Regions from separate parts of the Psychrobacillus sp. AK 1817 genome, predicted to be linked through region 3. Evidence: riboswitches for the same ligand, from Rfam matches in the RefSeq annotation. Region 3 holds a riboswitch; each other region holds the start of a gene.
What was found. Region 3 has a riboswitch for lysine ahead of D0S48_RS12635 (transporter substrate-binding domain-containing protein). Riboswitches for the same ligand answer to the same signal wherever they lie in the genome.
Positions count from the first base shown of each region.

Region 1: another riboswitch for lysine. It lies ahead of D0S48_RS20175 (aspartate kinase); the one in region 3 lies ahead of D0S48_RS12635 (transporter substrate-binding domain-containing protein).
Region 2: another riboswitch for lysine. It lies ahead of D0S48_RS18690 (Na+/H+ antiporter NhaC family protein); the one in region 3 lies ahead of D0S48_RS12635 (transporter substrate-binding domain-containing protein).

Region 1 covers NZ_CP031739.1:4,026,357-4,033,634, forward strand. The annotation lists gene D0S48_RS20155 (electron transfer flavoprotein subunit beta/FixA family protein) at 1-174, shown strand, start outside; gene D0S48_RS20160 (electron transfer flavoprotein subunit alpha/FixB family protein) at 262-1,239, shown strand; gene trxA (thioredoxin) at 1,370-1,684, shown strand; gene uvrC (excinuclease ABC subunit UvrC) at 1,737-3,527, shown strand; lysine riboswitch at 3,571-3,746, shown strand; gene D0S48_RS20175 (aspartate kinase) at 3,851-5,071, shown strand; gene D0S48_RS20180 (YslB family protein) at 5,133-5,546, opposite strand; gene D0S48_RS20185 (succinate dehydrogenase cytochrome b558 subunit) at 5,838-6,449, shown strand; gene sdhA (succinate dehydrogenase flavoprotein subunit) at 6,496-7,278, shown strand, end outside.
Region 2 covers NZ_CP031739.1:3,740,913-3,748,190, forward strand. The annotation lists gene D0S48_RS18660 (SMI1/KNR4 family protein) at 1-155, shown strand, start outside; gene D0S48_RS18665 (hypothetical protein) at 294-740, shown strand; gene D0S48_RS18670 (DUF72 domain-containing protein) at 823-1,674, shown strand; gene D0S48_RS18675 (sulfite exporter TauE/SafE family protein) at 1,675-2,493, shown strand; gene D0S48_RS18680 (bifunctional metallophosphatase/5'-nucleotidase) at 2,539-3,912, shown strand; gene yunB (sporulation protein YunB) at 3,955-4,725, shown strand; lysine riboswitch at 4,776-4,958, shown strand; gene D0S48_RS18690 (Na+/H+ antiporter NhaC family protein) at 5,043-6,605, shown strand; gene lipA (lipoyl synthase) at 6,700-7,278, shown strand, end outside.
Region 3 covers NZ_CP031739.1:2,540,833-2,548,110, forward strand. The annotation lists gene pgeF (peptidoglycan editing factor PgeF) at 1-48, opposite strand, end outside; gene safA (SafA/ExsA family spore coat assembly protein) at 349-957, shown strand; lysine riboswitch at 1,866-2,048, shown strand; gene D0S48_RS12635 (transporter substrate-binding domain-containing protein) at 2,177-3,013, shown strand; gene D0S48_RS12640 (amino acid ABC transporter permease) at 3,126-3,887, shown strand; gene D0S48_RS12645 (amino acid ABC transporter ATP-binding protein) at 3,905-4,639, shown strand; gene D0S48_RS12650 (alpha/beta fold hydrolase) at 4,804-5,607, shown strand; gene D0S48_RS12655 (sensor domain-containing diguanylate cyclase) at 5,624-6,598, shown strand; gene D0S48_RS12660 (GNAT family N-acetyltransferase) at 6,610-7,278, shown strand, end outside.

The DNA of each region.
Region 1 (7,278 bases), 1.5 Mb from region 3:
GAACTAGAATTAGATGACCTTGATATTGATGAAGATGACATAGAGGCAAAAACAGAAACAATAGAAATTTACTTACCTCCTAAAAAGGAAGCTGGAAAAGTTTTAGAGGGAGAACTAGCTGATCAAGTAAAAGAGTTAGTGAGCCTACTTCATTCAGAAGCGAAAGTAGTATAACTTTTACGGTTAAGTTTCTAGTAATCTATGAACTATCTTGTTAAGTAAAGAGGGTTCGAATCATTTATTAAATGGGAGGAACAAATCATGTCTAAAAAAGTATTAGTTTTAGGGGAAGCACGTGAAGGTGCACTTCGTAATGTATCATATGAATCAATCGCTGCAGCAAAGCAAATTTCTGACGGTGGGGAAGTAGTAGCAGTATTACTAGGAGATGCAGTTCAAGATTTAGCTGCTGAGCTAGGAAAATACGGTGCAGACCGTGTGATTACTGTAGAACATCCACACTTGAAACAATATACTTCTGATGGCTATGGTCAAGCTTTTATGGCTGTAATCGATCAAGAAAACCCAGAAGCAATTGTATTTGGTCATACAGCTCTTGGAAAAGATCTATCTCCTAAAATCGCTAGTAAATTACAAATCGGTCTAATTTCCGATGTAACAGCTATCGAAGGAGAAGGGGAAGATGCAGTATATATTCGTCCAATCTATTCTGGTAAAGCCTTTGAAAAAGTTAAAGTTAAAGAAGGTATTAAGTTCATCACAATTCGTCCAAACAACATCGCACCACTTGTAAAAGACGATAGCAAATCTTGTGACGTTTCTTCTCTATCAGTTGACGTCACAAACCTACGCACAATCATTAAAGAAGTAGTACGTAAATCTACTGAAGGCGTAGACTTATCAGAGGCGAAGGTTGTAATTGCGGGTGGACGTGGAGTGAAGAGTGAGGAAGGATTTGCACCATTAAAAGAGCTTGCGAACGTGTTAGGTGGAGCAGTTGGAGCTTCTCGTGGAGCTTGTGATGCTGACTACTGTGATTATTCACTACAAATCGGCCAAACTGGTAAGGTTGTAACTCCTGACCTTTATATCGCGGCTGGTATTTCTGGAGCAATTCAGCATTTAGCAGGTATGTCTAACTCTAAAATTATTGTGGCGATTAACAAGGATCCAGAAGCTAATATCTTTAAAGTCGCTGATTATGGTATTGTCGGAGACTTGTTTGAAGTTATCCCGATGCTAACAGAAGAATTCAAAAAACTTAAAGTGAATGCATAAAAAATGCTCGGCTCTTTAAGGGCCGAGTTTTTGTGTGAATAAATGAAATTTACGTGTGTAAGCTAAATTGTAGATGAAGCATTTTTTGTCTGCTATAATCTATTTAGAGTTAATAAAGGAGGAATTATATATGGCAATTGTTCATGGAACAGATCAAACCTTCTCACAAGAAGTTGAAAAAGGATTAGTATTAGTAGATTTTTGGGCAACATGGTGCGGACCTTGTAAAATGATTGCTCCAGTTCTAGAAGAAATGGATGCTGAAATGAGCGAGAAAGTTAAAATCGTTAAAGTTGACGTAGATGAGAACCAAGCGACTGCAAGTCAATTCGGTATCATGTCAATCCCAACATTAGTGTTATTTAAAGATGGTCAGCCAGTAGACAAAGCTGTTGGTTTCCAACCAAAAGAAGCACTAGTTCAATTCGTTGAGAAAAACGCATAATAATAAAAACCGGGTCCTCTAAGGCGCCCGGTTTTTTTAAACAGGTGATGAGATGAACGAACTAATTCAACAGAAATGTGCAATCCTACCAGATCAACCGGGCTGTTATTTGATGAAGGATCGGCAAGGCACTATTATATATGTAGGAAAAGCAAAAGTATTAAAAAATCGTGTAAGATCTTATTTTACCGGTTCACATGATGGAAAAACTCAAAGATTAGTACAAGAGATAGTGGACTTTGAATATATCGTTACATCGTCTGAGCTAGAGGCATTGATTTTGGAGCTCCATTTGATCAAAAAGCATGATCCAAAATACAATATCATGCTCAAGGACGATAAGACGTACCCATATATAAAAATTACAGGGGAAAAGAACCCAAAGCTAATTATTACAAGACAAGTAAAAAAGGACAAAGGGAAATATTTTGGACCCTATCCAAACTCCCATTCTGCCCATGAAACGAAAAAGCTGCTAGATAGACTATATCCATTAAGAAAGTGTCAAAAGCTACCTAGTCAAGTTTGTCTTTACTATCATATTGGTCAATGCTTAGCTCCATGTGTAAAGGAAATTGATGAACCAACATACACAGAAATAATTCACGAAATCTCTAGTTTCCTTAATGGCGGACATGGTAAGGTCAAGAAAGAACTGACTGAAAAAATGAACGCTGCAGCGGAACAGCTTGAGTTTGAACGAGCTAAAGAATACCGCGATCAAATTGCCCACATTGATCAAGTTATGGAAAAACAAAAAATGACGATGAATGATTTCACGAACCGTGATATTTTTGGATATTCAGTAGACAAAGGGTGGATGTGCGTCCAAGTCTTTTTTGTGCGTCAAGGTAAACTGATAGAAAGAGATGTGTCTCTATTCCCGATGTATCGTGACCCGGAGGAAGAGTTTCTTACGTTTCTAGGCCAGTTTTATGCCAAACCTGAACACATCAAGCCAAAGGAAATATTCGTCCCAAATACTACCGATTTGGATTTGGCGTCTGAGCTGCTGCAAATGAAGGTCATTATTCCACAAAAGGGAGCAAAAAAGAACTTAGTAGATCTGGCTCAAAAAAATGCTTCAATTGCACTGAAAGAAAAATTTCACTTAATCGAACGTCAAGAGGAGCGGACAATTGGGGCTGTAGAGGAATTAGGTCAGTTGATGGGAATTAGCATGCCAAGCAGAATCGAAGCATTTGATAATTCACATATCCATGGGACAGATGCAGTTTCAGCCATGGTAGTTTTTGTTGATGGCAGAGCATATAAAAAAGATTATCGTAAATATAAAACTAGAACAGCAGCCAAGCATGATGACTACGGAGCGATGCGCGAGGTTGTTCGAAGAAGATACACAAGAGTCCTAAAAGAAAGACTGCCACTTCCTGACCTTATCATTATTGATGGTGGTAAAGGACAAATCGAGGCTGCTCGCGAAATTATTGAGGATGAATTGGGCTTAGATATACCTATTGCAGGACTAGCCAAGGATACTAAGCACCAAACTTCTTCTTTGCTGTATGGTGATCCCTTAATGATTATACCTATGAAGCGGACTAGCGAGGCATTCTATTTATTACAAAGGATTCAAGATGAGGTCCATCGTTTTGCTATCACATTCCATCGTCAACAAAGAGGGAAGCATACGATTGCTTCTTCATTAGATGGAATAGAAGGAATCGGACCAAAGCGAAAAAAACTACTACTCAAGCATTTTGGCTCCGTTAAACGAATGCAAGCTGCATCTAGGGAAGAGTTAATCGAATCTGGGCTTCCTAGTAAATTGGCAGATAATCTAATCGCTCATTTTCAGAAAAATTTATTGTCTTCTGAATAATCTTATGTTATCTTTAAAACAATTTAATATTCACTATTCAAACAGTGAAGATAGAGGTGCGAATTGCAATAGTACTAATCAAGAGGATGAAAGATCCATTGAGGGATTAGGAAAGGGTTGTTCGCCGAAATATAGAAGAGCTTTTCCTTTTCTATGTTGGTTCTGTATTTAAGAGATGCAGGATTGTCAGAATATATATTCTGGAGGGCTATCTCACATGGGCAATTGTTTTTTGACCGTGTATGAGAAGAGTTAGCTTTCCGCAATCTTGTGGAAAGCTTTTTTTATTGTATCCCGACAGAGACAAAAGGGGAGATAGGTTAATGAGTAAAATTGTTATGAAATTTGGCGGAACTTCTGTAGGCACTCTCGACAAAATAACGAATGTCGCAAAAAGGATTCAAAATGAAAAAGAAAAAGGCCACGATATTGTAGTAGTTGTTTCTGCAATGGGTAAAACAACTGATGATTTAAATTTGTTGGCAAGTAAAATCACCGATAGTCCTGTAAAAAGAGAGATGGATATGTTGTTGTCAACAGGGGAACAAGTGACGATGTCCTTGCTTGCAATACAATTGAACTCACTTGGTGTGGAAGCCCTATCTCTCACAGGTTGGCAAGCAGGCATCCAAACAGACGATGTACATAGAAATGCGAAGATCAGTCAACTAGATGGCAACAAGATAAATGAATTTCTTGAAGGAAACAAAGTAGTAATTGTTGCAGGATTTCAAGGGATTTCTTTGACGGGGGAAATCACTACCTTAGGAAGAGGAGGATCAGATACTACTGCCGTTGCTGTTGCAGCTGCGATAGATGCAGAAATATGTGATATTTACACAGACGTAGATGGGATCTATACTTCAGATCCTCGTTATGTACTAGATGCTAGAAAACTAGAGCAGTTGGAATATGATGAGATGTTAGAGTTAGCCAATTTAGGCGCTGGAGTGTTGCACCCCCGAGCAGTGGAGTTTGCTAAAAATTATAAAATACCACTTAGAGTACGATCAAGCTATGAAGAAACAGAAGGAACAATTTTAAAGGAGGAAGTAGATGTGGAAAATAATTTAGTAGTACGTGGGGTAGCGTTTGAATCAGATATAGTACGTTTGACTATAGAGTATGAAGTGCCTTTTAATGGTTCGCTAGCTTCCATTTTCACTACACTTGCTAATAATAATATAGACGTTGACATTATTGTCCAATCAATCGTTGAGGGAATGAAGCCTACAGTTTCGTTCTCTATCAAAAAGGAATCACTCTCAGAAGCAATTGAGGTTTTAGAAACAAATAAAAAAACTTTAGGTTTTACTTTTGCTGATTTTGAGGTTGGCCTAGCTAAAGTATCGATAGTAGGATCAGGAATGGTATCTAATCCAGGTGTTGCGGCCCAAATGTTTGACCGTCTTAGTAAGGAGAACATACCTGTCAAAATGGTAAGCACCTCAGAGATTAAAGTTTCTGTAGTAGTCCCCCAGGGTAATATGATCCAAGCTGCTAATGCCCTGCATAATGAATTTGAATTGGCTATCAGCCGATAATTCTATATTTAAAGAGGATTGTCGTTTTACCTACAATCCTCTTTTTTGTATACATGCTGTTTTATCGCGAACTCTTTAAATCCCATTTTATATGAAAAGTGACCATTCCAGTTTTTTTGACAAGCTCATCATAGCACTCGGTCTCATAGCCGCCAATTTTTTGCTGCTGCTCCGCAAGAAAACCTGCCTCTAGTCTATGACTTCTGCTAATCCCACTTTGAGGCAAATTAAAGGTTTCTAATATGTAATGAGCCGAATCCTTTGAAGTCTTTTCTAATTCAAGCTTTCCCCAACCAGCTTCTTGGAAGAAAGAGATGGCTTCTTCCATTGAATAGAGAGGAAATTTACGAGCGAGGTCTTTACCTGCCCAGTATAAAATATCTTTTTCATGTTTTCCGAGAATAGAAGCAAGCACGTGATCTCTTATTATTTCGTATCCAAAGGAAGTTACATGTGAATGTTCTTTTTCATTCAAGCAGCAACCCTTCTTTCTAAAAGAAAATGTAAATAAAAAACTATGAATCTATTTTAACATAAAATTTTTCTCGGGGATGGAATACTTTGTGAAAAGTTAATCTAATCATTATAGGGAAATGTGTCTGAAAGATGAATAAAATAAAGAAACATACCTTGACGCTCCAAAATGATGAGAGTACAATGGATATGTCATAAATTCGTAACAAGAAGGTGTGAACATGTGATGATTTATTGTTCTATTACAATAATTTAATCATCGCTAATTGGAAATCTGAGGGGGGTTACTGTTTTGTCGAAAGATCGCGAATTTTACATGCGTCGATTACATTCTTTACTAGGGATTATTCCAGTTGGATTATTTTTGACGCAACATTTAGTAGTTAACCATTTTGCTACAAGAGGAGAAGAGGCTTTTAACAAAGCTACTCATTTTATGGAAAGCCTTCCATTTGTGCTATTGCTGGAAATTTTCGTAATTTATATTCCTTTATTATTCCATGCATTTTATGGTATCTATATTGCATTTACTGTTAAGTACAATCCAAATAGATATGGCACATTAAGAAACTGGTTATTTATTTTACAACGATTCACAGGTATTTTCCTAGTGGTATTTATTGCATGGCACATTTTTGAAACACGTTTCCAAAAAGCAATTGGTGCAAAAGAAGTTAACTTCAATATGATGAATGAAATCTTATCGAATCCTTGGATGTTAGCGTTTTATATTGTTGGGGTAGTTTCAGCTACATTCCACTTAGCTAACGGTATTTGGTCATTCCTTATAAGCTGGGGAATTACACAATCACCAAAATCTCAAAGAATTTCAACTTATGTAACATTAGTAATCTTCTTAGCGTTATCTGTAGTTGGTGTACAAGCACTTTTAGCATTCGTATAAGACCCTTCTACACCTAAGCTACTATAAATTTAAGGAGTGAAATAGCATGGCAAAAAGTAAACTTATTGTTGTCGGCGGTGGATTAGCTGGCTTAATGGCAACAATGAAAGCTGCTGAAGAAGGCACACAAGTAGATCTATTCTCATTAGTTCCTGTTAAACGCTCACACTCTGTTTGTGCTCAAGGCGGTATTAACGGAGCTGTAAATACAAAAGGTGAAGGGGATTCACCTGCAGTGCATTTAGATGACACTGTATATGGTGGAGACTTTTTAGCAAACCAACCCCCAGTTAAGGCAATGGCTGATGCCGCTCCAGGAATCATCCATTTATTTGACCGTATGGGTGTTATGTTCAACCGTACTCCAGAGGGCTTATTGGACTTCCGTCGTTTTGGAGGAACTTTAATGCACCGTACAGCATTTGCTGGTGCAACAACTGGTCAACAATTACTTTATGCGCTTGATGAGCAAGTTCGTCGTTATGAAGTAGAAGGATTAGTAACGAAGTACGAAGGCTGGGAATTCCTGGGTATTATAAAAGACCATGAAGGTACTTGTCGCGGTATTAAAGCGCAAAACCTTAACTCATCTGAAATCCGTGCTTTCCGTGGAGATGCAGTAATCATGGCAACAGGTGGACCTGGGATCATCTTCGGTAAAACAACTAACTCTATTATTAATACAGGCTCTGCAGCAAGTATCGTATATCAACAAGGAGCTTACTATGCAAACGGGGAATTCATTCAAATTCACCCAACTGCAATCCCTGGAGATGATAAACTACGTCTGATGTCAGAATCAGCTCGTGGTGAGGGTGGACGTATTTGG
Region 2 (7,278 bases), 1.2 Mb from region 3:
TATTCGGAGACAACTTTTCAGGTGATGCGATTGGATTTTTGCCTACGGAGAATTGGTCAATTGTTGAAATTTGGCACGAGGACTTAACAATTTTCCCAAGAGAAGAAAAGACCTTTTTAGAATTTGCAAGAAAGGTTTTCGCAAAGGAAATTTAAATTTTAGGAACAACCACTAAAAAAATATTTTGTCTATATAAAAGCTCCAGCAATGGCATGTAAATTACAACATCCGAGTAAGTGTCAAGAAATAGGTAACAGGGTAAAGATATTTAGCAACAGGAGGGGACTCAGGCAGTGAGAAGTAAGATTCTCGCAACACTTTGGGACTTTTCCGCAATGCTTTGGCTGGTTACTGCAACACTTGGGGGCTGTCTCGCAACAGTTGTCTCGCTCTGCGCAACACTTTCCCTGATATCCGCAACACTTTGTTTTCTCGCAACGCTTTGGCCGATTACTGCAACACTTTGGGGCTGTCTCGCAACAGTTGTCTCGCTCTGCGCAACACTTCCCCCTGATATCCGCAACACTTTATTTTCTCGCAATGCTTTGGCTGGTTACTGCAACACTTGGGGGCTGTCTCGCAACAGTTGTCTCGCTCTGCGCAACACTTTCACTGATATCCGCAACACTTTGTTTTCTCGCAACGCTTTGGCCGATTACTGCAACACTTCCTCGCTTCATGCAACACTTTTTTCAAAACACTTCACCTGCTGCCCACAAAACTTATTTAATAATTGTTAGAAAAGTGGATGTTTGGTCTATTTTTTTGTCTGATTGGTTAGGGAAATGATATGATACTAAGTATTAATAAAGAGGTGGTTTGATGATTAAGATTGGTTTAACTGGTTGGGGGGATCACCCAGATTTATACGTTTCGTCGCCTAAGGAGAAACTGCAAGATTATAGTGCACATTTTCCAATTGTAGAGCTTGATGCGTCCTTTTATGCGATTCAACCACAACGGAATATAGAAAAATGGATCCGAGAGACACCTGATAATTTTCAATTTATCGTAAAGGCCTATCAAGGAATAACGGGTCATCTCAGAGGAGAAAACCCTTTTAAAACGTCAGAGGAAATGTTTGAGAGCTACCGACAGATGCTTCGTCCTCTGAAGGAGGCGGGGAAGCTGGCGGTGGTACTTGTTCAATTTCCGCCTTGGTTTCAGTGTGAGAAGGACAATGTTCAATATATGAGGAGAATACGGGAAGAGCTAAAGGATTTTGAGGTGGTAATCGAGTTTCGCCATCAATCCTGGTATCTTCCAGAATATAAGGAGTCGACTATCCAATTTTTGAAGGAAAATAATTTTCATCATAGCGTTTGTGATGAGCCGCAAAATGGGGAAGGGAGTATACCTGTAGTTCCGATTGCAACTTCTGATAAAGTATTGGTTCGTCTTCACGGCAGAAACTTTTACGGATGGAAGAATCCTGGGAACAATGAAAAGTGGAGAGAGGTCCGCTATTTATATGATTATAATGAACAGGAGCTCCAATATATTCAACAGATATGTCAAACTCTATCAAAGCAGGCTTCGGAGGTGCTTGTGTTATTTAATAACAATTCAGGCGGTCATGCGGCTAAAAATGCTAAATCCTTTCAACACATGTTAGATATTGAATTTGACGGACTTGCTCCAAAGCAACTAAATCTTTTCGAAGGAGAATTTTAAATGGAGTGGTTTTTATTAGTGCTTAGCGGTCTTTTTTCCGGGGTGATAGGTGCCTTGGTAGGGCTAGGAGGCGGCGTTATTTTAGTGCCCGCAGTACTTTTTCTTGGTACTACGCTTGATTTGATACCAAATATTACACCACAAAGTGTGGTGGGTCTTTCGGTTGTCATGATGATCTTTATTGGCCTGTCTTCTACTCTATCCTATATGAAGTCTAAAACAGTAGATTTTAGAAGTGGATTTATATTTTTTATTGGCAGTATTCCGGGTACTATTTTAGGTGCTTGGGTTAATAAAGGATTAGACCTCCCATCATTTAACCTATACTTTGGTATATTACTCGTTGTCCTATCTATTCTATTGCTTGTTCGTAAGTATTTGAAGCCAGTTCAATGGTTTGTTAATCACGGTAAGCAGCGGACGTTTGAGGATGGAGAAAATACATATGTATATGGTTTTCCGATTTGGTTTGCCGTTTCCTTAACGTTTGTAATTGGCTTTGCCTCAGGGTTATTTGGAATCGGTGGAGGATCGATGATTGTACCTGCTATGATTTTGTTATTTCTTTTTCCTCCACATGTTGCAGTGGGTACTTCCATGTTTATGGTGTTTTTATCGTCTATTGTCAATTCGGCAACCCATATATCATTAGGAAATGTTCCATGGCTATATACCATACCCGTTATCCCTGCTGCATATATTGGTGCTAAGATCGGTGCAAAGCTGAACAAAAAGTTGAACTCGGAAACACTAGTAACTGCCTTACGGATAGTGTTACTGTTACTTGGAATCCGCTCCATTATTGATGGGCTATTTTAAAAGAAAATTATAAAATGGTTAAAACATATGAAAGAGGTGGAGAGGGTGAAAGAGACGATTTATATTTATCATACAAATGACTTGCACAGTCATTTGGAAAATTGGCCTTCAATCCATCACTTTCTTTCAAATAAAAGAAAGATGCATGAAAAGAAGGATTCCTATCTTATTTTAGATATCGGGGATCACGTGGATCGCTCCAATATTTATACAGAAGGAACTCTGGGGAAGGGCAATGTAAAGCTTTTAAACGAGGCAAAGTATGACTATGTGACAATTGGTAATAACGAAGGGATAACGCTTAGTCATGAGGAATTAGACTCTTTATATACAGAAGCAAATTTTGAAGTAATTGTTTCAAATTTTACTAACTTGGATGGAGAGATTCCTAATTGGGTAAAGCCTTACAAAATTCATCAAACCCCCTCTGGCATTAAAATTGGAATTGTTGCTGCCACTGCAGATTATGGCGTTTACTATGAAAAACTTGGTTGGCATGTACAGGACCCTATACCACGATTAAAAAATGTGTGTAAGGAAATTTCCTCACAAGTAGATATTCTAATATGTATGTCACATTTGGGAAAATCACAGGATGAAATTCTGATTGAACAAATACCCTCATTGGATCTTATTTTAGGCGCTCACACCCATCATTTGTTCGAGGAGGGGAAATGGTTAGGGAACACTTTGCAGGCTGCTACAGGCAAATTTGGTATGTATATTGGACGTGTAATATTAGAGTTTGATCATATTAGCAAGAAGATTGTTTCTAAAGAGGCTAAGGTATATCCGACCGACGAGCTACCCGTACCTGAATATGCAAGCCAACTCCAAATGCGTTGGGAGTATGAAGGAAAAGCCCAGCTTTCTCATACTGTATTTAATAATCCAGTAAAGCTTGAAAAAGAATGGTTTCATGAATCTGAGCTCGCTAAATTTTTTGGGAAAGGGTTGCTCGAATATACAGGTGCTGATTGTGCAATGTTCCCAGCGGGTATATTTTTAAAAGATTTACCGGAGGGACCTGTAACTGCAGGAGACTTACATCAATGTCTTCCTCATCCTATTAATCCTTGTATCATTACATTAAGTGGAGCAGATTTACTAGAGATCATTGAGCAATCAAAAAATGATAAATGGCCTCACCTCGAGGTAAAAGGATTAGGCTTTCGTGGTAAATTCTTAGGTAATGTGTTATTTGAACAAATAGTTGAAAGAGAAGATGGTGTTATCTTAATACAGGGAAGTCCGTTAATTATTCAGGACACCTACCGGCTGGCAACTTTGGATATGTTCACATTTGGATATTTCTTTCCTTCCTTTAAAACAGCAAAAAAACAATATATTATGCCAGAAACAATTCGAGACGTTGTGAAATGGTACGGAATAAAGGAAGAGCATAAGTGCAGGGCATAAAAGACCTTCTTGTTACATAAAAGTAATGAGGAGGTTTTTTCGTTGTTTTATCGAAAAAAGAAGAAACGTTATATATTTTTTAGCACTCAACGTAAATTAGCTATCTTTTTGACATGCTTTCTATTGTCGGTAGCTTGGGTGTTTTATTACATAAATGCCCAACTGACTCCAACTTATTTAGATTATGCAGAAGTACAAACTAATAAGATTGCCTCTATGGTAATTAGTAAAGCGATTAATTCACGTACGGCAAATGTGTTAGACGTAAACGATATTATTGAAGAAGTTCCTTCAGATAGTAAAAATATGGTGACGACTAAGTTTAATACGGAGATTATCAACCGAGTACTTTCTGATACAAATAGTTTAGTGCAATCTCATTTGGAGCAGGCAGAAAAAGGTAATCTTTCTAGCCTTCCCTACTTGGATGATATTGAATATGATAAGCATACGATGGAAGATCAAGGTGGGGTAGTATTCTTTGTGCCGATGGGGCAGGCTACAAATATACCTCTAATCGGAAACTTAGGGCCGAAAATTCCAATTCGTTTCCATGTAATAGGTAATGTTCAGTCCAATGTAGTGCCTACCATAACAGAGTTTGGAATAAATAATGCTTATGTAGAAATTAGTATTCATATTAAAGTAAATGTACAAATCATTGTACCGCTGGCAAGTAAGATGAGTGTAGTTGAACAAAATATCCCTGTTGCAATGGGCTTAGTACAGGGTCAGGTGCCTCATATTTACACCGGAGGAGATGGGTCTGCTGCTCCATCAGTAGAGGTGCCAATACCATTGCCGAAAGATTAAAAAAAAGGCGTTTTTTATAAAACCCTGTTAGAATAGAAAGAAATGAATAATGAATAGGTAGAGGCTGCGAGGCTTAAGAGTAATTTACAGGAGGTTGACACCGTTGATCGTAGATGAAAGGAAGCTTTGCCGAAGCTAAGTATTGATAGTCATAAGATATTTAGTTGGGGTTATTTTGAACAAAAATAACACTGTCATTTATACGCCAGTATAGATGGGGAGCTACAAATGAAGTAAGTATTTAGCTTATATTTCATAATCAAGCCAACCTATATATATTTATAGGTTGGCTTTTCGATTTTTAAGGAGGAACAGTTTTGGAGAATACTATTTTTTCGTTAGTGCCACCATTATTGGCAATTATTATGGTTTTAGTGACTAAAAGAGTTTTACTTTCATTGGGAGCGGGGATTCTTTCCGCCGCATTACTTGTAGAGAATTTTAACCCAGTACAATCTTTTCTTTTATTATGGGACTCATTTAAAGTATCCTTTTGGGATGGTGGGTTAAACGTATATAACATATATATTTTAGCTTTTATATTATTATTAGGAGTAGTAACAGCTTTCGTTAGTCTTTCCGGTGGTAGCACAGCATTTGCTGCTTGGGCTATCAAAAGAATCAAAACAAAAAGAGGATCTAAACTTTTAACTGCTTTTTTGGGGATTATCATTTTTGTGGATGATTATTTTAATGCATTAGCAGTTGGACAAATCGCAAGACCAATTACAGACTCTCACAAGGTTTCTCGTGCAAAGCTTGCTTATTTTATCGATTCCACCTCTGCACCGGTTTGTGTAGTGTCTCCAGTCTCTAGCTGGGGAGCTTTCCTAATCAGTCAGCTAGGAGTGATTTTTGCTACACATGCGGTGACTGATTATACACCGCTGGAGGCATTTGTGTTAATGGCACCGATGAACTTCTATGTAATCGCGACATTAGCATTGGTCTTTTTTACAGCATGGACTGACTTTGATTTGTTTGAGATGAAAAAGCATGAAAGACGAGCGATGGATACAGGCGTACTTTTTGACCCGGAGAAAACAAATCCTGGAGATTTAGAGGGTGATTTCCCGGAAAATAATTATGGTAAGGTGATTGATTTATTACTTCCTATTATTTCTTTAGTGGTTGTCACTTTAGGAAGTATGTTTTGGACAGGTTATAGCCTTTCAGGAAAAATTTTAGACATCTTTATAATCTTTGAACATACAGATGTACCTCTTTCGTTATTTATAGGGGGACTGACAGCTAGTATAATCGCAATGATTTTATATATGCGCCAATTTAAAACGAACCCAGAGGCAAACATGACTTACGTGTGGAAAGCAATATGGACAGGTGTTAAATCTATGCTTCCAGCTATTTTGATATTAGTGTTTGCTTGGTCGTTGTCTTATTTAATCACAGCTTTAGAAACTGGAGCATTTTTAGCTACTTTAGTTACGGAAAACAATGTACCAGTAGGTGTGATACCTGTATTAATGTTTGTGTTAACAGCATTTATGGCTTTTGCAACTGGATCATCTTGGGGTTCTTTTGGTATCTTACTTCCTATTGGAGCGAGTATCATCATGGCGATTGAGCCTCAATTATTGCTTCCAGTCTTAGCTGCTGTTTTAGCAGGAGCAGTTTTTGGAGACCATTGCTCACCAATCTCCGATACGACCATTATGTCTGCAACAGGAGCAGGTGTTAATGTAATTGACCACGTAATGACTCAGCTGCCCTATGCTATTATTAGCGCAATTATTGCAGCAGTAGGTTACTTGGTACTAGGCTTAACAAGCTCTGTCATGATAGGGTTATTAACAGTTATAATTATAATTATTTTGTTATTTGCCTTTTGGTCGATTAGAAGCAAAAGAGTGGTTCAATAGTTCTGCCCGTTGATTTTAGAAGGTTGTTTGAATTCTAATAATATGGTACATTGACATCAGTAAAGTCAGATTAATGGGAATGGGGTATGGAATCGTGACAGCGTGTAAACCGCCAAAAGAACAGCATGAACGCAAGCCTGACTGGCTAAAAATAAAGTTAAATACCAATGAGGATTACAAAGGCTTAAAAAAATTAATGCGTGAAAATAATTTAAATACAGTTTGTGAAGAAGCAAGATGTCCAAACATTCATGAATGCTGGGGATCGCGACGTACTGCGACATTCATGATTTTAGGAGCTGTGTGTACAAGAGCTTGTCGTTTTTGTGCTGTAAAAACAGGTCTTCCTAACGAGTTAGACTTAGCAGAACCAGAACGAGTAGCAGATTCAGTTGTCATTATGAATCTAAAACACGTAGTTGTAACAGCGGTAGCCCGTGATGATTTAAAGGATGGTGGTTCGGAGGTCTTTGCAGAGACAATTCGAGCAATTCGTCGAAAAAATCCTTTTACAACTATTGAAGTATTGCCTTCAGATATGGGTGGTATTGAGCAAAACATTCGTAATATAATGGATGCTAAGCCGGATATTCTAAATCATAATATTGAAACAGTACGACGTTTAACTCCAAGGGTTAGAGCGCGTGCTCAATATGACCGATCTTTAGAATTA
Region 3 (7,278 bases):
CGTTCCTAGGACATAACGCTCGTTATCTAAATATTTTCTAATACTCATATAATCACCCATTTTTACTATAGTATAATCCATAGAAGTTGTATAGGAGAGCAGTATAATCAGTTCGGGTTAAGAGGGGATAAATCGAAAAGATTTTGTCTATAAAGGAATTATCCTCCTTGAATGTTTCAAAAATGTTACCTTCAAACAAGCATGAATTCGTTTAATACCGAGCTTTGCTTCTCTGTTGAGTTCTTTTGTAATATACCTGTAAAATTACATCCAATTATTAAGGGATGATTTCGATTCTTTTTTTCATTTACTATATTAGTAGAGTTAAAGAAGGAAAGGAAGATTACAATGTTTAAGAAAAAAATTAAAGTAGCTATTGTGGCGCTACTATCACTGATGTTATTAATGCCTATGTCTGCATTTGCCGCTAATTCCTATACAGTTGTTTCAGGAGACTCTTTATGGAAAATTGCTGTTAAGACACAAACAGGTGTTTCAGAATTAATTAAGGAAAATCCTCAATTAGAAAATGCGGACCTTATTTATCCAGGTCAAAAAATAAATGTCCCTACAAATGATTCTTATAATATGGAACAAGAAGTAATTAAACTTGTAAATGTGGAAAGAGCAAATGCGGGTCTTTCAGCATTAAAATATGATTGGGAGCTTGGAAGAGTAGCGCAATATAAATCACAGGATATGCACGATAAAAACTATTTTAGTCACACTAGTCCTGTCTATGGAACTCCATTTACAATGATGAAGAATTTTGGAATAAGCTATAAATCTGCAGGAGAAAATATTGCTATGGGTCAAAAAACAGCCGCAGCAGTAGTAGATGCGTGGATGAACAGTGAAGGTCATAGAGCCAACATCTTAAACAAAAACTATACTCATATTGGTGTAGGTTATGTAAAAGACGGTAACTACTGGACGCAAATGTTTATACAAAAATAAGTGAAAAGGGTGCAAATGAAGGTGGTAGCCAAGTCATTTGCGCTCTTTTTTTGCGGTTTACCGAAAAGATGAGAAGAATGAAAAGCATAAATTATAAATAGCTAAAGTTGCGCTTTAAACGAATTCTTTCTGTGGAGCATAGCGATAAGCCATACTGTCGCTTGTAATGTGAAACCAGCTTATCTCATGTTTTTTTATAATATAAAGTTTCATGTGAAACATTTTTCTTCACGTTCAAAATGGAAATTCTCCTAGAAGGGGGCTTCAACCAATCAACGAATGGTCTAAGAGATCCAAGAATGTATATGGAGGCTTTAAAGCGGGCTTTATTTGATTGGAGCGGCAGGCGGCGACTCCGGTGGGATGAACGAGACAGATAAGACATCACAAACGACGCGCAAGCGACGGTGATGGCTTATCGCTCACCCCACGGAAAGCGTCCGCCGAGAGCGGAAATCAACCATCACGTGTTAATCAAATAGTCAAAGTGAAAAGTATTTTATTAATAGCTTTAAATAATTGAGTTAGTTTTATCTATATTCCTTTCTCTTTACTATAAAACTTATGATTGGAGCGGCAGGCGGCGCTCTTATGGGACGACTGAGACAGATAAGACATCACAAACGAGGCGCAGCCAAGGTGATGGCTTATCGCTCCCCCTCGGAACCTATGCCCAAAGGGAAATAGAAAAAGTCTGATAAAGTTGAAAATGCGTTTACTTTAGCAGACTTTTTCTTATCAATTCCTCAGATTATTAGCTTTTTTTTAAAATAGGTAATGAAATAATTCTATAGAGATTACAATCTCAATAATAGTAATATTTTGTTTAATCAATAGAACACATGTTGACAGATGAAAATCTCTGTTGTAGACTATGAACAATAATTGAATATAACCTCGCTTTATAGAAGTGAGGTAGAGGCGCGATATTTAACAGTCCTTAGTGGAGCTTGAGTAGCTGTGATGCTAGGGAGAAGGAAATGTCGCCGAAGTTTGTAATAAACTCATTATTACATGCTGGGTCTGCAGTGAATAATTGCAGGACTGTCCGTTATAAACGTCCCGGTTTATAATGGTGTGCTATCTCATGGGGAAAAGTAGAGGATTTAGGGCAACCATACATATATGACCTGAGTCTATCTCAGGTCTTTTTTTGTACGGTTGTCCTTTTTGTATGCTTGCATACATATACTAATTTTAAAAAAGGAGATTAATAGAGATGAAAAAAAGACTATTCACTTTAACATTATTACTATCAACCATTTTACTGCTTGCAGCTTGTGGAACAAAAGAGGAAGAAAGCGTTGGATCAGCTTCTGATTTAGATACTTTTACAGTAGGATTGGAAGCAGGATATGCACCATTTAACTGGACTCAAATGGATGACAAAAATGGTGGCGTAAAAATTGACGGTAATGCAGAATATGCTGGTGGTTACGATATAGAAATTGCTAAAAAAATAGCTGAGGGCTTAGGTAAAGAGCTCGTTGTTGTTAAAACGGAATGGGACGGTTTAGTCCCAGCCCTAACATCCGGCAAAATTGATGCAATTATTGCGGGGATGTCACCAACTGCAGAGCGTAAAAAAACAATTGATTTCTCCGAAAACTATTATACTTCCAACTTTGTCATGGTGGTAAAAAAGGGCGGGGCATTTGAAAATGCTACCTCTATTCAAGACTTTAAGGGAGCGAAAATTACTGGCCAATTAAATACTTCTCACTACGGAGTTATTGACCAAATTGAAGGAGTAAAAAAACAACCGGCATCAGATAATTTTCCTGCAATGCGTGTGGCACTAGAATCTGGAATGATTGACGGCTATGTATCTGAACGTCCAGAAGGGATTAGTGCTTCATCAGCAAATGATAAATTTGTAATGATCGAATTTACAGAAGGATTCGTGGCAGATGAAGAGGAAACAGCCGTTGCAGTAGGATTGAAAAAGGAAAGTGACTTAACAGACAAAATCAATAAAATTTTAGCAGGAATCTCAGAAGAAGAGCGACAAGAAATTATGGACAATGCTATTTTAAATCAACCAGCTGCAGAATAAGCATATAACAACGGCTGCTACTATTTTGCAGCCGTTTCATTATTTACAGCATTTACTTACTTTCCTTGGTAAGTGTGTTTATGGGGTCAGCTAGTATGTAAGGAGGAAGACTATGAGTTTAGAATGGATTATATCCATAATTACAAATAATTGGCCAATGTTTTTACGAGGAGCCGGAGTAACCCTCTTAATATCCATTATTGGAACAATCTTCGGAGCTATCATCGGTTTGCTGGCAGGAGTTATAAGAACTGTTCCTATGCCAGAAAAGGGGATTAAAAGATACTTTCTTAAGCTGGTTAACTTAATGCTCTCTATTTATATAGAGTTTTTCCGTGGCACACCAATGATAGTACAAGCAATGGTTATTTTTTACGGCTCCTCATTGGCCTTTGGATTAGACATGGATCGTCTACTCGCTGCTATTTTCATTGTTTCTATTAACACGGGTGCTTATATGGCGGAGATTGTTCGAGGCGGAGTTATTTCCATAGACAAGGGTCAATTTGAAGCATCTCAAGCAATAGGGATGACGCATATTCAAACGATGCTTCATATTGTGTTACCTCAGGTTATCCGCAATATACTTCCTGCAACAGGTAACCAATTTATCATTAATATTAAGGATACCTCTGTGTTGAATGTAATCGGAGTCACTGAACTGTATTTCCAAACAAAATCAGTTGCAGGAAATAACTTTAGATATTTTGAGTCATTTTTTGTAGCTTGTATCTTGTATTTCATCATGACATTTGCCGTTACCTTGATATTACGTCATTTTGAGAAGAAATTGGATGGACCTGAAAACTATACAGTCATTGGTCAACCGATGCAAATGGCAGTCCTACCAAAAGGTCCACATGAAAATCAGTAAACAAAGGAGGAGCAACTATGGAAAAAGTAATTGAAATTCAACATTTAAGCAAATCCTTTGGAGCACATGAAGTATTAAAAGATATCGATTTCTCTGTTAAAAAAGGCGAGGTTGTATGCATCATTGGCTATTCTGGATCGGGAAAATCGACTCTTCTCCGCTGCATTAATTTGTTGGAAAAGCCAAGTGGTGGGCAAATCATTTATCAAGGGGAGAATATTCTCGATAATAAGCACGATATCCATTCCTACAGAACGAAGCTTGGAATGGTTTTTCAACAGTTTAATCTGTTTAATAATCACAATGTGTTAGGTAACTGTTCAGTTGGACAGGTAAAGGTATTAAAGCGTTCTAAGGAAGAAGCCGAGAAAATTGCACTGAAATACTTAAACGTTGTAGGCATGGATGGCTACGTCAATGCTAAACCAAAGCAATTGTCCGGAGGTCAAAAGCAGAGAGTTGCTATTGCACGAGCCTTGTCAATGGAGCCTGATGTAATGCTTTTTGATGAGCCTACATCAGCACTTGACCCAGAAATGGTGGGGGAAGTGTTAAAAGTCATGAAAGAGCTTGCGAACACTGGTTTGACAATGTTAATTGTTACTCATGAAATGGAATTTGCCAAGGAGGTTTCCGATCGAGTAGTCTTTATGGATAAGGGAGTTATTGCGGAGGAAGGCCCTCCAGAGCAAATTTTTAACAATCCTCTACAGGATCGAACGAGAGAATTCTTAAAAAGAACATTGAAATAAACTCTAGGTTGTTAGTATCAATTCACCTTTTTGTGTAGAAAAAAAATAGATAAAATAGTATATTGGTAATATATGCAATGGATAAATTATCAAATCTATGTAAGGCTTCCCTTTTAAAAGAAGAGGAAGCCTTTTATATAAGGAAAAAAACTAGAGGTGTTTTCATGAATGAAGTACTAAAACGTAATAATGTAAAAGTAATCGGGAACAAGGAAAAAGTAATAATGTTTGCCCATGGTTTCGGGTGTGATCAAACCATGTGGAGACATATTGTCCCTTCATTTGAAGAAGAATATCAAATTGTTTTGTTTGATTATGTTGGGTCAGGAGATTCAGATTTAAAGGTTTATAATTCCGAGAAATATGGTTCACTTAAAGGCTATGTTCAAGATGTGCTAGATATAATAGAGGCATTGAAGCTACACGAAGTAATCTTTGTGGGACATTCCGTTAGCTCCATGATTGGTATGCTAGCAGCCATTCAAAAACCTGAGGCATTTAAAAGTTTGGTTATGATTGGTCCATCCCCAAGGTATCTTAATGATAGCGAGTATTTTGGAGGGTTCGAAGAAAGAGATATTTATGAAATGTTAGATATGATGGAGATGAATTTTATAGGATGGGCAAGCTATATGGCTCCAATAGTAGCCGCTAATGACGTGCACCCTGCAGTGGCAAAAGAAGTAGAAAAAAGTTTTAGCTCAACCGACTCGAAGATTACAAAGCAATTTGCAGAGGTGACATTCTTTTCGGATCATCGTAAGGATTTAGAGAAATCATCTATTCCAACATTAATCATCCAATGCTCAGAAGATAGTATTGTTCCTATTCAGGTAGGGGAATACTTACATCGCCATATTGAGAAAAGTGATTTTAAAATAATGGATGTGAAGGGACATTATCCTCATCTAAGTCACCCACATGAAACAATACAGCTGATTAAAGAGTATCTTTACCAAATGCAGTGAAGGGAATGGTATATGTATGGATGAGCGTTTAAATCTTGCGCCTTGTGGTTACGTTACTATCAGCCAAGAAGGTATGCTAATCGATATGAATAAAACCTTCCTTCAAATGACAGGGTTTATGTATGAAGAGATTGCTCAAAAGCATATAGAAACAATTATGTCTAAGACTAATAAGTTTATATTTCATACTTATTTTTATCCCTATATTCGATTATACGGACACGTCGAAGAGTTATTTCTAAGTCTACTGCATAAGGATGGTCAAAGCGTTCCAGTATTGTTAAATGGAAAAAAAGCAAATCGAGAAGGTATAGAGGTAATTGATTGTGTAATGGTTTCTATGGGGAAGAGAATAGGCTATGAACAAGAAATTAGACTAGCAAAAAAACAGTTGGAGGAAGCGTTCCGAGAAAAGGAACTGGCGCTTTCTAAATTAGAGGAATTGCATGAGGAAATAGAGGAAAAGCAAGAAAGACTTATTGAACTAAATGGTAAGCTAGAGAAATTAGCCATAACGGATAAATTGACTGGTTTAAAAAATCGTCGTTATTTTCATATCAAGCTAGAAGAGATGATTATGCAATTTGAGCAGAACAAACAGTCCTTTTCCTTATGCTTAATAGATATTGACCATTTTAAGCAGGTCAACGATACTTGGGGTCATGCGATGGGAGACCAGGTGCTAGAAAGGTTGGCCAAGATAGCAGAAGAAACTGTACGTCCGAAAGATACGGTGCTTAGATACGGCGGAGAGGAATTTATTGTACTTCTCCCACTAACAAATGCACAAGAGGCTAACCATCAGGCGGAACGTTTAAGGTTGGAAATTGAAAAGACTACTTGGCCAATTGACGAAATTACGATAAGTGTAGGAGTTGCAACTTACACGTCTGAGGATACTCGTACAACAGTGGTGGAGAAGGCGGATCATGCGTTGTATTATTCTAAGAGGAATGGTCGAAATAGAGTTACCCATATAAACGACTTATAGGGGGAATATAAATGGTTGCTTTTAGTGTTATTAAAAAAGACCAGGAATATTGGTTAGCTGACCAAATAAAGATGGATATGTCTAAAGATGAATACTGGTCAAAATTGAAAAGTCTTTTAAAAGATTGGAAGGACGAACAGGTGAATTACCTTTCCCTTCTAATGGATGAAGAATACGAACAACAGCTAATGAATGAAGGCTTTTATAAGGTTTCCTCTATTGTGGAATATACACGTCTACTAGATGAAAATTTTACTCTAGATGATGCTTTTCATGTGTTAACTCTTTCAAGAAGTTCGCTCGTAGACGAGGAATTTGCCCTATTATACGATAAATGCAGAAGTGGATCTGCAAACAAAAATAATTTATTTTCCATTGAACAGATAATGGAAGCCTTTGTGAATGAGCTAGGATCTAATTGGCGTCATTATTGTCATATTTTCTTTAAAGGTGAAGAACCCATGGGTATCAGTATTCCGCATATAGAAGACGGAACGGTCGAAGAAGGCAGGCTATTTTACTTTGGAGTAGTACCAGAACAGAGAGGCAAAGGTTTCGGAAAAGTATTTCATCTGTATTCTCTAGAATTATTAAAAAAAATGAACGCCACTTATTATGTAGGAAGTACAGACGAAAACAATGAATATATGATAAGAATTTTCCAAGCAAATGGTTGCATA